2 regions of the Agromyces molybdatiresistens genome follow, and region 2 is predicted to be linked to the other one. Evidence: predicted binding sites of a transcription regulator. Region 2 holds the regulator's gene; the other holds the start of a gene.
The links. Region 2 encodes LexA, which represses DNA repair genes until DNA is damaged. Its sites were predicted from a motif close to TCGAACANNTGTTCGA; they were not measured.
Positions count from the first base shown of each region.

Region 1: a site for LexA is predicted at 1,702-1,717, ahead of uvrA (excinuclease ABC subunit UvrA). Genes of this name have one in related genera too.

Region 1 covers NZ_CM188258.1:2,116,506-2,124,307, reverse strand. Annotated here, with positions in the region: gene uvrB (excinuclease ABC subunit UvrB) at 1-1,667, shown strand, start outside; gene uvrA (excinuclease ABC subunit UvrA) at 1,773-4,664, shown strand; gene uvrC (excinuclease ABC subunit UvrC) at 4,667-6,631, shown strand; gene rapZ (RNase adapter RapZ) at 6,673-7,545, shown strand; gene whiA (DNA-binding protein WhiA) at 7,589-7,802, shown strand, end outside.
Region 2 covers NZ_CM188258.1:1,691,017-1,698,818, reverse strand. Annotated here, with positions in the region: gene ACULK2_RS07760 (GNAT family N-acetyltransferase) at 32-625, opposite strand; gene ACULK2_RS07755 (LysM peptidoglycan-binding domain-containing protein) at 947-1,327, opposite strand; gene lexA (transcriptional repressor LexA) at 1,599-2,276, shown strand; gene metE (5-methyltetrahydropteroyltriglutamate--homocysteine S-methyltransferase) at 2,378-4,717, opposite strand; gene ACULK2_RS07740 (methylenetetrahydrofolate reductase) at 4,714-5,706, opposite strand; gene hflX (GTPase HflX) at 6,016-7,542, opposite strand; gene ACULK2_RS07730 (class I SAM-dependent methyltransferase) at 7,586-7,802, shown strand, end outside.

The DNA of each region.
Region 1 (7,802 bases), 430 kb from region 2:
ACTCGCTGCTCAGCCGGCGCGACGTCGTCGTGGTCTCCACGGTCTCGTGCATCTACGGCCTGGGCACGCCCGAGGAGTACCTCAGCGCGATGATGCCGCTCCAGGTCGGCCAGCGCGTCGACCGCGACTGGCTGATCCGCAAGTTCGTGTCGATGCAGTACCAGCGCAACGACGTCGACTTCTCGCGGGGCACCTTCCGGGTGCGGGGCGACACGATCGAGATCATCCCGGTCTACGAGGAGCACGCGATCCGGATCGAGATGTTCGGCGACGAGATCGAGGCGCTGCACAGCCTGCACCCGCTGACCGGCACGGTCGTGGCCAAGCTCGATGTTGTGCCCGTGTTCCCGGCCTCGCACTACGTCGCGAGCGTCGACGTGATGCAACGCGCGATCGGCACGATCCGCGACGAGCTCGACGAGCGGCTGCGGGAGCTCGAGCGAGAGGGCAAGCTGCTCGAGGCCCAGCGGCTGCGCATGCGCACGACCTTCGACCTCGAGATGATGGAGCAGATCGGCTTCTGCTCGGGCATCGAGAACTACTCGCGCCACATCGACGGTCGCGCGCCGGGCGAGGCGCCGCACTGCCTCCTCGACTACTTCCCCGACGACTACCTCGTCGTGATCGACGAGTCGCACGTCACGGTTCCGCAGATCGGCGCGATGTACGAGGGCGACGCCTCCCGCAAGCGCACGCTCGTCGAGCACGGCTTCCGCCTGCCGAGCGCGCTCGACAACCGGCCGCTCAAGTGGGACGAGTTCAAGGACCGCGTCGGACAGACGGTGTACCTCTCCGCGACGCCGGGCAGGTACGAGATGGGCATCGCCGACGGCGTGGTCGAGCAGATCATCCGCCCGACCGGTCTCGTCGATCCCGAGATCGTCGTGAAGCCCACGAAGGGCCAGATCGACGACCTCCTCGAGGAGATCCGCGCGCGCGCCGAGCGCGACGAGCGCGTGCTCGTCACGACCCTCACGAAGCGGATGGCGGAGGAGCTCACCGATTTCCTCACCGAGGCCGGCGTGCGGGTGCGGTACCTGCACTCCGACGTCGACACGCTGCGGCGCGTCGAACTCCTGACGGAGCTCAGAGCCGGCGTCTACGACGTCCTCGTCGGCATCAACCTGCTGCGCGAGGGCCTCGACCTGCCCGAGGTGTCGCTCGTGGCGATCCTCGACGCCGACAAGGAGGGGTTCCTGCGCTCCTCGACGTCGCTGATCCAGACCATCGGTCGCGCCGCCCGCAACGTCTCCGGGCAGGTCCACATGTACGCCGACGTGATGACCGACTCCATGCAGCTCGCGATCGAGGAGACGAACCGGCGTCGCGACAGGCAGCTCGAGTACAACCGGGTGAACGGCATCGATCCCACGCCGCTCCGGAAGCGGATCGCCGACATCACCGACGTGCTGGCTCGCGAGGAGGCCGACACGGCGCGGCTCCTCGCCGGCCGCGAGGGCCGGAAGACCTCGCCGGTCCCGATGAAGCGCGACGGCATCGCGGCGGCCGGCGCGAACGACCTCGAGGAACTGATCCGCGACCTCAACGACCAGATGCTCGAGGCCGCGGGCGAACTGAAGTTCGAGCTCGCCGCGCGCCTGCGCGACGAGGTGTCCGAGCTCAAGCGCGAGCTGCGGCAGATGGAGAAGGCGGGCCACCTGGGCTGACGACGACGCGAGCCGCGAGGCATCCGACTGGGAATCGAACGTGTGTTCGCTCTCGGCAGGTGCGATCGCGGGAGGAGTGTCGGAGGCCGTTCGTAGACTCGTAGGGTGCCAGTTTCACGCCTCGATGCCCATTCGCGCCTGAGTGTCCGCGGGGCACGCGTCCACAACCTGCGCGACGTCGATGTCGAGATCCCGCGCGATGCGATGGTGGTCTTCACGGGCCTCTCCGGCTCGGGCAAGTCCTCGCTCGCGTTCGACACGATCTTCGCCGAGGGGCAGCGCCGCTACGTCGAGTCCCTCTCGGCGTACGCCCGGCAGTTCCTCGGGCAGGTCGACCGACCCGACGTCGACTTCATCGAGGGGCTGAGCCCCGCGGTCTCGATCGACCAGAAGTCGACGAACCGCAATCCGCGCTCGACCGTCGGCACGATCACCGAGATCTACGACTACATGCGCCTCCTCTGGGCGCGCATCGGCGTGCCGCACTGCCCGGTGTGCGGCGAGCGGATCCAGCGGCAGACGGTCCAGCAGATCGCCGACCGACTGATGGAACTGGAGGCGGGCACGCGGTTCCAGGTGCTCAGCCCCGTCGTCTCGCAGAAGAAGGGCGAGTTCGTCGACCTGTTCCGCGAGCTCTCCGGGCAGGGCTACTCGCGTGCCGTGGTCGACGGCGAGCTCATCCGCCTCGATGACGCGCCCAAGCTGAAGAAGCAGGTCAAGCACGACATCTCGGTCGTGATCGACCGGCTCGTGGCATCCGACGACATCCTCGGCCGGCTGACCGACTCGCTCGAGACCGCCCTCCGCCTGACCGACGGCGTCGTGCAGGTCAACTACGTCGACCGCGAGGGGGATGCCGCATGGCAGACCTTCTCCGAGAAGCTGAGCTGCCCGAACCAGCACCCGATCGCGCTCACCGAGATCGAGCCGCGGACCTTCTCGTTCAACGCGCCGTTCGGCGCGTGCCCCGAGTGCTCGGGGCTCGGCACGCGCATGTCGGTCGATGAGGAGCTGCTGCTCGGCGACCCGGCGATGAGCATCGCCGAGGGCGTCATCCTGCCCTGGACCTCGCAGGGCAAGAGCCTCTACAACTACTACGAGAAGCTCCTCGACGGGCTCGCGCGCGACCTCGGGTTCTCGCTCGACACCCCGTGGGAGGAGCTCGACGTCGACGCCCGCCATGCGGTGCTGCGCGGCGACAACTTCGAGGTGCGCGTCCGGTGGCGCAACCGCTACGGGCGCGAGATGAGCTACACCTCCGGCTTCGAGGGCGTCGTGCCCTACATCGAGCGGCAGTACCTCCAGGCCGAGACCGACGTGCAGCGCGCGCGATGGGCCGAGTACCTCCGCGAGATCCCGTGCCCGGTCTGCAGCGGCGACCGGCTGAAGCCCGAGGTGCTCGCCGTCCTCATCCACGACGCGTCGATCGCCGACGTCTGCCGGCTGAGCCTCACCGACGCGCGCTCCTTCATGGACCGGCTCGAGCTCACCGATCGCGAGCAGGCCATCGCCGCGCAGGTGCTGCGCGAGATCAAGCTCCGGCTCGACTTCCTCATCCGCGTCGGGCTCAGCTACCTGGACCTCGCGCGCGCGGCGGGCACGCTCTCGGGCGGCGAGGCGCAGCGCATCCGCCTCGCGACGCAGATCGGGTCGGGCCTGACCGGCGTGCTCTACGTGCTCGACGAGCCGAGCATCGGCCTGCACCAGCGCGACAACCGCCGGCTCATCGACACGCTCGTCGCGCTCCGCGACCTCGGCAACACGCTCATCGTCGTCGAGCACGACGAGGACACGATCCGGACGGCGGACTGGATCGTCGACATCGGGCCGGGCGCCGGCGTGCACGGCGGCACGGTCGTGCACAGCGGCAGCTACGCCGACCTGATGAAGAACACCGAGTCGCTGACGGGCGACTACCTCGCCGGTCGGCGCGAGATCGCGATCCCGGCCACCAGGCGGCCGGTCGACGCCGAGCGGGTGATCCGCGTCGAGGGCGCCCAGGCGAACAACCTGCGCGGGGTCGACGTCGAGTTCCCGCTCGGCACGTTCACCGCCGTCACCGGCGTGAGCGGGTCGGGCAAGTCCTCGCTCGTGAACGACATCCTGTACCGGGTGCTCGCCAACCGGCTGAACGGGGCGCGCAAGGTGCCGGGCAAGCACCGCCGCGTGGCGGGGCTCGACCACCTCGACAAGGTGGTCCACGTCGACCAGGCGCCGATCGGGCGCACGCCACGGTCCAACCCGGCGACGTACACCGGCGTGTTCGACCGCATCCGCACGCTCTTCTCCGAGACGGCGGAGGCGAAGGCCCGCGGGTACCTGCCGGGCCGGTTCAGCTTCAACGTCAAGGGCGGTCGCTGCGAGGCGTGCTCCGGCGACGGCACGATCAAGATCGAGATGAACTTCCTGCCCGACGTCTACGTGGCGTGCGAGGTGTGCGGCGGGCAGCGCTACAACCGCGAGACGCTGCAGGTGCACTACAAGGGCAAGAACATCGCCGAGGTGCTCGAGATGCCCATCAGCGAGGCGGCGGAGTTCTTCGAGCCGATCTCCGCGATCCACCGCTACCTCAAGACCCTCGTCGACGTCGGCCTCGGGTACGTCCAGCTCGGCCAGAGTGCGACCACCCTCTCCGGCGGCGAGGCGCAGCGCGTGAAGCTCGCGACCGAACTGCAGCGGCGCTCGAACGGGAGGAGCGTGTACGTGCTCGACGAGCCGACGACCGGCCTGCACTTCGAGGACGTGCGGAAGCTGCTGAAGGTGCTCGGCAAGCTCGTCGACAAGGGCAACACCGTGATCGTGATCGAACACAGCCTCGACGTCATCAAGTCGGCGGACTGGATCATCGACCTGGGTCCCGAGGGCGGTTCGGGCGGCGGCCAGGTCGTCGCCACAGGCACCCCCGAGCAGGTCGCCGAGGTGCACGAGAGCCACACGGGGTACTTCCTGCGCGAGATCTTCGAGGCCGCCGCCGGCCCGGCGGTCGCCGCCAGCTGAGCATGGCGAACACCGTCCCGTACCGTCCGCGGCCGGGGGAGATCCCGACCGATCCTGGCGTCTACCGGTTCCGCGACGCCGACCGGCGCGTGCTCTACGTCGGCAAGGCGATGAATCTCCGTGCGCGGCTGTCGAACTACTTCGCCCCGCTGCACACGCTGCACGAGCGCACGCGCCGGATGGTCACGACTGCCGCCTCCGTCGAGTGGACGGTCGTCGCCAACGACATCGAGGCGCTGCAGCTCGAGTACACGTGGATCAAGGAGTTCGATCCGCCCTTCAACGTGAAGTACCGCGACGACAAGTCGTACCCGTACCTCGCGGTCACGTTGGCCGACGAGGCGCCGCGCGCCATCGTGACGCGCCGGCGCGGCATCCCCGGCGCGAAGTACTTCGGCCCGTACCCGAAGGTGTGGGCGGTGAACGAGACGCTCGACCTGCTCTTGAAGCTCTTCCCGATCCGCACCTGCAAGGACTCCGACTACAAGCGGGCGATCCAGACCGGCAAGCCCTGCTTCGCCGGCCAGATCGGGCGATGCTTCGGGCCGTGCTCGGGCCGGGTCACGATGGCCGAGCACCGGGCGAACGTCGACCGGTTCGTCGCGTTCATGCAGAACCAGGACCGCCGCATCATCACCGACCTCACGCAGCAGATGCGCGCGGCCGCGGCGGTGCAGGACTACGAGACCGCCGCGCGCCGGCGCGATGAACTCCAGGCCGCCGAGTCGTTCTTCGAGAAGAGCGCGGTGGTGCTCCGCGACCACGTGGACGTGGACGTCTTCGGCGTCGACCACGACGAGCTGGCGGCGGCCGTGCACCTCTTCATCGTGCGCGGCGGCCGGATCCGCGGGGTTCGATCGTGGACCGTCGACACCGAGCTCGACATGTCGCTCGGCGACCTCGTCGACTCGGTCGTCCAGAACGCATACGGCGACGACATCCGCCCGCCGGCCGAGGTCGTCGTACCGGCCCTGCCCGACGACGCCGAAGCGCTCGAGGGCTGGCTCGCGGCGCTCGGCGGCCGGAAGGTGCGGCTCCGCGCCGCGCGGCGCGGCGACAAGGCGGCGCTGCTCGAGACGGCGACGCAGAACGCGCGGCAGACGCTCGTCCTCTACAAGACCCGGCGCAGCGCCGACTTCACGGCGCGCTCGCGCGCCCTCGAGGACATCCAGGAGGCACTCGGGATGGCCGACGCCCCGCTCCGGATCGAGTGCTTCGACGTGTCGCACCTGAGCGGCACCAACGTCGTCGCCTCGATGGTCGTCTTCGAGGACGGACTGCCGCGGAAGGACGAGTACCGGCGGTTCACGATCCCGAGCACGACCGACGACACGGACTCCATCCACCAGGTGCTCACTCGCCGGCTGGCGTACCTCGGGTCGACCGCGAACAGCGACGATGAGGCGGATGCCGCGCCCGCCTCGGCCAGGGACGGCGACGCCGAGCACGCCACGGTGGATTCCGCGGCCGGGTCCGGGGGCGAGGTCGTCGCACCCTCGCGTCGTGCGAAGTTCGCGTATCGGCCGAACCTGCTCGTGGTCGACGGCGGCCGACCGCAGGTCGCCGCGGCCGAGCGGGCACTGCGGGAGTCCGGTGTCGAGGGCGTCTACCTCTGCGGCATCGCGAAGCGGCTCGAGGAGATCTGGACTCCCGACTCGGACTTCCCCGTGATCCTGCCGCGCAACAGCGACGCGCTGTTCCTGTTCCAGCGCGTCCGCGACGAGGCGCACCGATTCGCCATCACCCACCAGCGGCAGCGTCGCAAGCGCGACATCACGACGATCCTGTCCGAGGTGCCCGGCCTCGGTCCGGCGCGCGTCAAGGCCCTGCTCAAGCACTTCGGTTCGGTCGCGCGACTCCGTCAGGCCGACGAGGCCGCCATCGCCGAGGTGCCCGGTATCGGCCCCGCCCTCGCGTCGGCCATCCGCACCCACCTGGAGGGAACGAGCCGCGCCGCCGCAGACTAGGCTGGACCACCGGGGGAAGCAGGAAGGGAGCGCCGAGCGAGATGACCGACGGCGATCGCCAGGAGATGCTCATCGTCACCGGGATGTCGGGGGCGGGGCGCTCCACCGTCGCAGACGCGCTCGAGGACCTGGGCTGGTACGTCGTCGACAACCTCCCTCCGCAGATGCTGCGACCACTCGTCGAGCTCGCCCAGCGCGCCGGTGCGTCTCTGCCGCGGATCGCGGCCGTGGTCGACATCCGCGGGGGCACCTTCTTCTCCGAGCTGCAGGAGATGGTGGAGTCGCTCCGCGACAAGGTCGACGTCCGCGTCGTCTTCCTCGATGCCAACGACGCGGTGCTGGTGCGCCGCTTCGAGTCGGTGCGCCGGCCGCATCCGCTGCAGCGCGACGGGACCCTGCTCGACGGGATCACCGCGGAGCGCCGTCGTCTCGCCGAGGTGCGGGAGTCGAGCGACATCATCGTCGACAGCTCCGACCTCAACATCCACCAGCTCGCGACGCTGGTGACCGACACCTTCGCCGAGGCCGATCGCGCGGGCCTGCGCGTCACGGTGCAGAGCTTCGGGTTCAAGTACGGACTGCCGCCCGACGCCGACATGGTCGTCGATGCGCGATTCCTCCCGAACCCGTTCTGGGAGCCGGCGCTCCGCGCGCACACCGGCGAGGACGCCGAGGTCTCCGACTACGTGCTCGAGCAGCCGGGAGCACGCGAGTTCCTCGATGCCTACGTCGCGGCGCTGCGGCCGGTACTCGAGGGCTACCAGCGCGAGAACAAGCGGCACGCGACCATCGCGCTCGGCTGCACGGGCGGCAAGCACCGCTCCGTCGCCCTGGTCCGCGAGCTCGCCGCTCGCCTGAGATCGATCCCCGGACTCGCGGTGAGCATCAAGCACCGCGATCTCGGACGGGAATGAACCGGCGCCGACGGCGCCACCGCACGACAGAGAGGACGACCACGTGGCCCTGACCGCTGAGGTGAAAGAGGAGCTGGCGAAGGTCGAGGTGGCACGGACCTCGGTCCGTGCCGCGGAGCTGGCCTCCGTGCTCCGATTCGCCGGGGGACTCCACATCATCTCGGGCCGGATCGCGATCGAGGCCGAGCTCGACGCCCCCTCGATCGCACGCCGGGTCACGCGTGACCTGGGGGAGCTGTACGGCGTGCGCCCCGACG
Region 2 (7,802 bases):
GTTGCTGTTCCCTGCCCGTGCGAACGCGGCGTCAGCCCCGAGCCGGTGGGACCGTCTTGCGCATCACGGTCTTGCTCTTGCCGATATGGCGCTCGAACGTGAATCCCGCCTTCTCGAACATGGCCCTCGTGCCGTTGTGGAGGAACGAGGACGACGTCCTCGTGCCGGGGGCGAGCTCGTTGGGGAACGAGACCACCTCGCCTCCGCCGGCCTGCGCGATCATCTCGAGCGCGCCATCCAGCGCCTCCCGTGCGACTCCCGAACGTCGATGGTCGCGGTCGACGAAGAAGCACGTGATCCGCCACGGCGCCGGGCTGGTCTCGCCCGCGTCGTACTGCTTACGGTGGTAGATGTTCGGCAGTTCGACCGGACTGCCGTACTCGCACCAGGCGATCGCGTCGTCGCCGTCGAAGACGAGCGCGGCGTGCGCAATGCCCTCCGCCACGAGTCGCCGCTTGAACGTGGGCCGGTCGTATTCGCTCTTGGCGGTGTGCTCCGTGTCGTCGTGGAAGTACGAGCAGTAGCACCCGCCCCACACCCCGTTGTGCTTCTGCGCGAGCGCCAACCACGCCGGGAAGGTCTCGGGAGTGAGTGGCTTGATCACGTGCGACGTCGTTGCGCCCATATCACCGGCCCCATGTGTCGGGCCAACGCGGCGATGTCGATGCGGAGGATCGCCCGCCGCGCGTGCCATGCCGTCATCCTGCCAGCATCACCGATCGATGTCACGGCTCTCATCGCCCACCCGAAGACCGGTCGAACGTCACGCAACCGGCGCCGGAGCAAGCACGAACGCGGAACGCGGAACGCGAGGCGACGGCGCGGCGCTGTTCGCAGACGACCTGCCCGGCTCGCTGCCCTCTTGAGCCCCGTCAAGAGTGACACCGCACCGCTCGGCGAATCGTGACCGTTCGTCTCCAGGGCGGTTCGCCCGCATGCTCGGCCCTTACTCGCCCGCCGGAAGCACCAGCTGCTGGCCGGGCTGCACCACGGCGTCGTCGAGCCCGTTCAGGCGCATGATCTCGAAGATGACGTCGCGCGGGTCGGCCGATGGGGCGATGGACTCGGCGATGGCCCAGAGGGTGTCGCCGGCGCCGACCTCGATCGTCTCGAACGCCACCACGGTTCGGCCGTCGTCGATCCCGGCGACCGCGCCGCCGCTCGAGAGCACGCCCACCAGCACGCCGAGCGCGATGGGCAGTGCGGCCAGGGCGGTGACCACGACCCGACCGCGCCGGGTGAGCCTCAGTCGGGTGCGCGCCGTCGACGAACCGAACGCGGGCATCGTCTGAGCCGCACCCGCGGCCCCCATCACCACTGCACTCATTCCGCACCTCCCGTGGCTCCAGCCCCGCATCCGGCCCTCGGCCGGGAGGGCCGGATACGAAGCTGTGTTCCGAATATATCTTCGAAGATTCGACGCCGCAAGCACCGGAAGTGGGATTTCCGGGGCCGGATTCCGCGACACACTCGAACGGATGTTTGTCGCGCGCGTGCGAGGCGGATACAGTTTCGAATGTCCGACGACAGTCGAACATCGACCACCGACATCCGGGCCGACGCGGTCCCGACGAGAGGCGAGGCACGTGAGCATCGACATCGACCAGGCACGCGGCGCGAGCGGCCGGTCGCGTCGGCGCAAGACGCTGAGCCCGAAGCAGCTCGCGATCCTCGAGGCCATCCGCGCGTCGGTCGCCGACCGCGGCTACCCGCCGAGCATGCGCGAGATCGGCGACGCCGTCGGCCTCTCCTCGCTCTCGAGCGTCACGCACCAGCTGAACCAGCTCGAACTCGCCGGCTACCTGCGACGCGACCCGAACCGCCCCCGCGCGCTCGAGATCCTCATCGACCTTCCTGGCACCGAGAACCGCTCGCCCTCGGTCGAGCCGGCACCGGTCGGCGACGCCGCCATGGTCCCGATGGTCGGGCGCATCGCGGCCGGCGTGCCGATCACCGCCGAGCAGCAGGTCGAGGAGGTCTTCCCGCTCCCCCGCCAGCTCGTCGGCAAGGGCGAGCTGTTCATCCTCAAGGTCGTCGGCGACTCCATGATCGACGCGGCCATCTGCGACGGCGACTGGGTCGTCGTCCGTTCCCAGAAGACCGCGGAGAACGGCGAGATCGTCGCCGCGATGCTCGACGGCGAGGCGACGGTCAAGGTCTTCCGCCAGCGCGACGGCCACACCTGGCTGCTCCCCCGCAACTCCGCGTTCGAGCCGATCCTCGGCGACGAGTCCGAGGTGCTCGGCAAAGTCGTCGCGGTCCTCCGCACCGTCTGACGGACGGCCCGGCACTCAGCGCCCGGCAGCGACCGAAGCCGGAGACGACGAGGGCGGATGTCGCGGGCTCACCCCCGCGGCATCCGCCCTCGGTCCTCGGGTCAGGCCGTCGCGACCGCGACCCCTTCGCGCACGGAGCGCGTGGCCTCGACGATGTTCGCGAGCGAGGCGACCGTCTCGTCGTAGCCGCGGGTCTTCAGGCCGCAGTCGGGGTTCACCCAGAGTCGTCCGGCGGGCACGCCGTCGACCGCGCGCTCGAGGAGCGAACGCACCTCCTCGACGCTCGGCACGCGCGGCGAGTGGATGTCGTAGACGCCCGGGCCGACGCCGTGGTCGAAGCCGCTCGCGGCAAGGTCGCCCACGACCTCCATGCGGCTGCGCGCCGCCTCGATCGAGGTCACGTCGGCGTCGAGCTCGCGGATCGCGTCGATGACGACGCCGAACTCCGAGTAGCAGAGGTGCGTGTGCACCTGCGTCGCGGGCGCCGCGCCGCCGGTGGCGAGGCGGAACGAGCCGACCGACCAGTCGAGGTACGCCGGCTGGTCGGCGCGCTTCAGCGGAAGCAGCTCGCGGAGCGCGGGCTCGTCGACCTGGATGACGCGGATGCCCGCCGTCTCGAGGTCGCGGATCTCGTCGCGGAGCGCGAGCGCCACCTGCCGCGCGGTGTCGCCGAGCGGCTGGTCGTCACGCACGAACGACCACGCGAGGATCGTGACGGGCCCCGTGAGCATGCCCTTGACGGGCTTCTCCGAGAGCGACTGGGCGTACTCCGACCACTCGACCGTCATCGGCGCGGGCCGCGACACGTCGCCCCAGAGGATCGACGGCCGCGTGCAGCGCGAGCCGTACGACTGCACCCAGCCGTGCTGCGTGACCGCGAAGCCGTCGAGGAGCTCGGCGAAGTACTGCACCATGTCGTTGCGCTCGGGCTCGCCGTGCACGAGTACGTCGAGGCCGAGGTCCTCCTGCAGGCGGATGACGCGGGCGATCTCCTCGCGCATCAGCTCGCGGTACGAGGCATCCGTCAGCTCGCCCTTCACGAGGCGAGCGCGGGCGCGCCGGATCTCGGCCGTCTGCGGGAACGAGCCGATCGTCGTGGTGGGCAGGGCCGGCAGCGCGAGGTCCTCCTGCGCGGCCACCCGCTCGTCGTAGGCGGCGCGCGCGAACGCGCTCGCGTCGAGTGCGGCGAGGCGGTCGCGCACCGCGGGCACGCGCACGCCCGGCGCCGCCTCGCGGTCGGCCAGGGCAGCGGATGCCGCGTCGAGCTCGGCCTCGATGGCGTCGCGCCCCTCAGCAAGACCGCGCGCGAGCGCCGCGACCTGCTCGACCTTCTGGTCCGCGAACGCGAGCCAGCTCACGAGGCGCGGGTCGAGCGCGGTCTCCTCCGTCACGTCGTGCGGGACGTGCAGCAGCGAGGTCGAGGTCGACACGGCCACCGACCCCGAGAACGAGCGGAGCGCCTCGGCGCGCGCGAACGCGTGCGCGAGGTCGCCGCGCCAGATGTTGTGGCCGTCGACGACGCCCGCGACGAGCGTGGTTGCCGCGAGCGCCTCCTCGGTGACGGGGTCGAGCTGCTCGGGCACATCGCCGCGCACGAGGTCGAGCCCGATCGCCTCGACGGGGGCGGCCGCGAGCGCCGGCAGCGCGTCGCCGAGGTCGCCGTACGGCGCCGCGACTAAGATCGCGGGGCGCGCGTCGGAGGCGCCGAGCGCGTCGTAGGCGGCGGCGACCGCCTCCAGCACGCGATCGCGCGGCTCGTCGAGGCTCTCGCTCACGAGGCCCGGCTCGTCGAGCTGCACCCATTCGGCGCCCGCCCCGGCGAGCTCGGCGAGCAGCGTGCGGTAGACGGGCACGAGGTCCGCGAGGCGGTCGAGCGGACGGAACCCGTCGGGCGCGCCATCCGCCGCCTTCGACAGCAGCAGGAACGTGACCGGGCCGACGAGCACGGGGCGCGTCGTGAAGCCGGCCTCGCGCGCCTCGCGCACCTGCGCGACGAGCGCGTCGGCGTGCGGCGCGAACGCGGTGTCGGGGCCGATCTCGGGGACCAGGTAGTGGTAGTTCGAGTCGAACCACTTGGTCATCTCGAGGGGCGCGTCGGCGCCCTCGCCGCGCGCGACGGTGAAGTATCCGGCGAGGTCGAGCCGGCCGTCGGCGTCGAGCAGGCGCTCGAACCGGGTCGGGATCGCACCGACCGCGACGGCGGCGTCGAGCACCTGGTCGTAGTACGAGAAGCTCTCGGGGATCGCCGAGTCGGTGCGGCCGAGGCCGAGCCCGGCGAGTCGCTCGCGGGTCGCGGCGCGGAGACCGGCGGCGGTGCGCTCGAGCTCGGCGGCGTCGATCCGGCCGGCCCAGAACGACTCGACGGCGTGCTTGAGCTCGCGGCGCCGGCCGATGCGCGGGTAGCCGAGGATCGTTCCGGTGGGGAAGGCGGGTGCGGTCATCGTTCTCTCGTGTTCCTCTCGGTGCCCGCATGGACGGGCGCGTCGGCGAGGTCGAGCCGGTCCAGGACGGAGAGCACGGCCTCGTGGCGGTTGAAGGTGTACAGGTGGAGCCCGGGTGCGCCGCCCGCGAGGACGGCGGCGGCGAGGTTCGCGGCGTACTCGACGCCGAGCCCGAACTGCGCCTCGGAATCCGGCTCGATCTCGAGGTCGATCGCGAGCTCGGCGGGCGCGGGTACGCCGGTGAGCTGCTCGAGGCGGGCGAGACGCCCGGACGTCGTGACGGGCATGATCCCCGGCAGGATCGGGATCGTCACCCCGCCGGCCCGCGCACGCTGCACGAACGACAGGTAGTCGTCGGCGTGCCAGAAGAGCTGCGTGATCGCGAGGTTGGCACCGGCGACCTCCTTGGCGAGCAGCACGTCGACGTCCTGGTTGGAGCCGCGCGAACGGGGGTGACCGCTGGGGAACGCCGCGACGGCGACGCGCTCCGGGCGCGGGCGCTCGCGGATCGCGGTGACGCCCGGCATCCCCGGGATGTGGGACTGCCCGAACGGCTCGCGCTCTTCCTGCACCCGATGGATCAGCTGCACGAGCTCGGCGGCGCTGTGCAGGTCGCCGATCGCGTCCTCCGCATCGGCGGCACCCGCGGGCGGGTCGCCGCGGAGCGCCAGGAAGCTCGTGATGCCCGCGTCGAGGAACTCTCGCACGAGGCGGTTCGCCTCGGCGTGACTCGACCCGACGCAGGTGAGGTGCGCCATGGGCTCGACGCTCGTGTGCTCGAGCATGTACCGGAGCACGGTCAGCGAACGGTCGCGGCTCGACCCACCCGCGCCGAACGTCACCGAGATGAACGCGGGGTCGACCTCGGCGAGCCGGTCGATGGTGCGGCCGAGCGCGATCGCCGCGGCATCCGTTCTCGGCGGGAACAGCTCGAACGAGATCGGCACGCGCGGCCGGGCGGCGTCGCCGTCGGGCTCGGTTCCGGTCATGTCGCTCCAGGTGGCGAGCGGTTCCGGGGTGGTCGAGTGCACGGCACGCCGCGCCCGACCGGCCGGAACGGCAGGTGGGTCTCGCGGGCGGGTGCCGGGCTCGGCGGTCGCTCCAGGCGGGCGGCATCCGGCCGCTCGCCACGATCAGGTGCGACGATACGCCGGGTCCGCAGCATCCGCTCCCGGTGTTACGACGAGTGACTCCGGCGGCGATTCGCACCGCCGTCCTGCGCGATGCGGCGCGACGAGCGCGACGAGAGCGACGAGCGCGACGAGAGCGACGAGCGCGACGAGCGCGACGAGCGGATGCTACGCCACGGCCTGCGCGCGGAACTCCTCGAGCTGCGCGGCCTGCTCGGGCGACGCGAGCGCGCGGATGCGCGTGCCGTCCTCGACGTACTCTGTCGAGAGCACGCGGCCGCTCTCGTGCAGGGCGGAGATGACGTCGCCGCGCTCGTACGGCACGAGCAGGTCGACCTCGACCGCGGGGTCGGGCAGCATGCGGCCGATCGCGGCGAGCACCTCGGCGACGCCCTCGCCCGTGCGAGCGGAGGCGAACACGGCGTTCGGCTCGAGGCCCTGCAGGACCAGGCGGTCCTCCGGCGTGACGAGGTCGGCCTTGTTGAAGACGACGAGCTCGGGGATGTCGCGGGCGCCGACCTCGCCGATGACGTCGCGCACGGTCGCGATCTGCTGGGCGGGGTCGGGATGCGCCGCATCGACGACGTGCACGATGAGGTCGGCATCGCCGACCTCCTCGAGCGTGGACCGGAACGCCTCGACGAGCTGGTGCGGGAGGTTCCGCACGAAGCCGACGGTGTCGGCGATCGTGTAGACGCGCCCGTCGGCCGTCGTGTTGCGGCGGACGGTCGCATCGAGCGTCGCGAAGAGCGCGTTCTCGACGAGCACGCCGGCGCCCGTGATGCGGTTCAGCAGGCTCGACTTGCCCGCGTTCGTGTACCCCGCGATCGCGACCGACGGCACCGCGTTGCGCTTGCGGTTCGCGCGCTTGGCGTCGCGCGCGGGCTTCATGCCGGTGATCTGGCGGCGCAGCTTCGCCATGCGCGAGTGGATGCGCCGGCGGTCGAGCTCGATCTTCGTCTCACCGGGGCCACGCGAGCCCATTCCGGCGCCCGCCCCGCCCACCTGGCCACCGGCCTGTCGGGACATCGACTCGCCCCAGCCGCGCAGGCGCGGGAGCAGGTACTCGAGCTGGGCGAGCTCGACCTGCGCCTTGCCCTCGCGGCTCTTGGCGTGCTGGCTGAAGATGTCGAGGATCACCGCGGTCCGGTCGATGACCTTGACCTTGACCGCGTCCTCGAGCGCGCGCCGCTGGCTCGGCGCCAACTCGGTGTCGGCGACGACCGTGTCCGCGCCGAGCGCGGCGATCACGTGGCGGAGCTCCTCGGTCTTGCCGCGGCCGAGGTAGGTCGACGGGTCGGGGTGCGGACGTCGCTGCAGCACGCCGTCGAGCACGCGGGCGCCCGCGGTCTCGGCGAGGGCGGCGAGCTCGCGAAGCGAGTTCTCCGCGTCCTCCAGCGAGCCCTGCGGGTAGACGCCGATGAGCACGACGTTCTCGAGGCGCAGCTGCCGGTACTCGACCTCGGTGACGTCCTCGAGCTCGGTCGAGAGGCCGCCGACGCGGCGCAGGGCCGCACGCGCCTCGCGGTCGTACTGCTCGCCGTCGAAGTCGTCGCCGGCGGGCCGGGCGAGGCCGTCGCGCTGGATCGACGAGGCGTCGGAGGCCCCGAATCGGGACACTCCCGCTCGGGCGTCGGCGCTGCGGAGCACGCGCTCGACCGCGTCGTCGTGGGTCTCGGGTGCCGCGTCGTTCATTCCGTCCAGCCTACTTCCGTTCGCCTGCGATAGGTTTCCCGATATGCCGCAGGAGCACTACTTCTCGTCCAAGCCCGCCGATCGGTCGGCGCTCCGGACCGTCCGGGTGCGACTCGCCGGCCGCGACGTCGAGGTGGAGACCGCCGGCGGCGTCTTCAGCCCCGACCACGTCGACCTCGGCACGCGGGTCCTGCTCGACGAGGTCCCCGACGCACCTGCGAGCGGTCACCTGCTCGACCTCGGCGCCGGGTGGGGTCCCA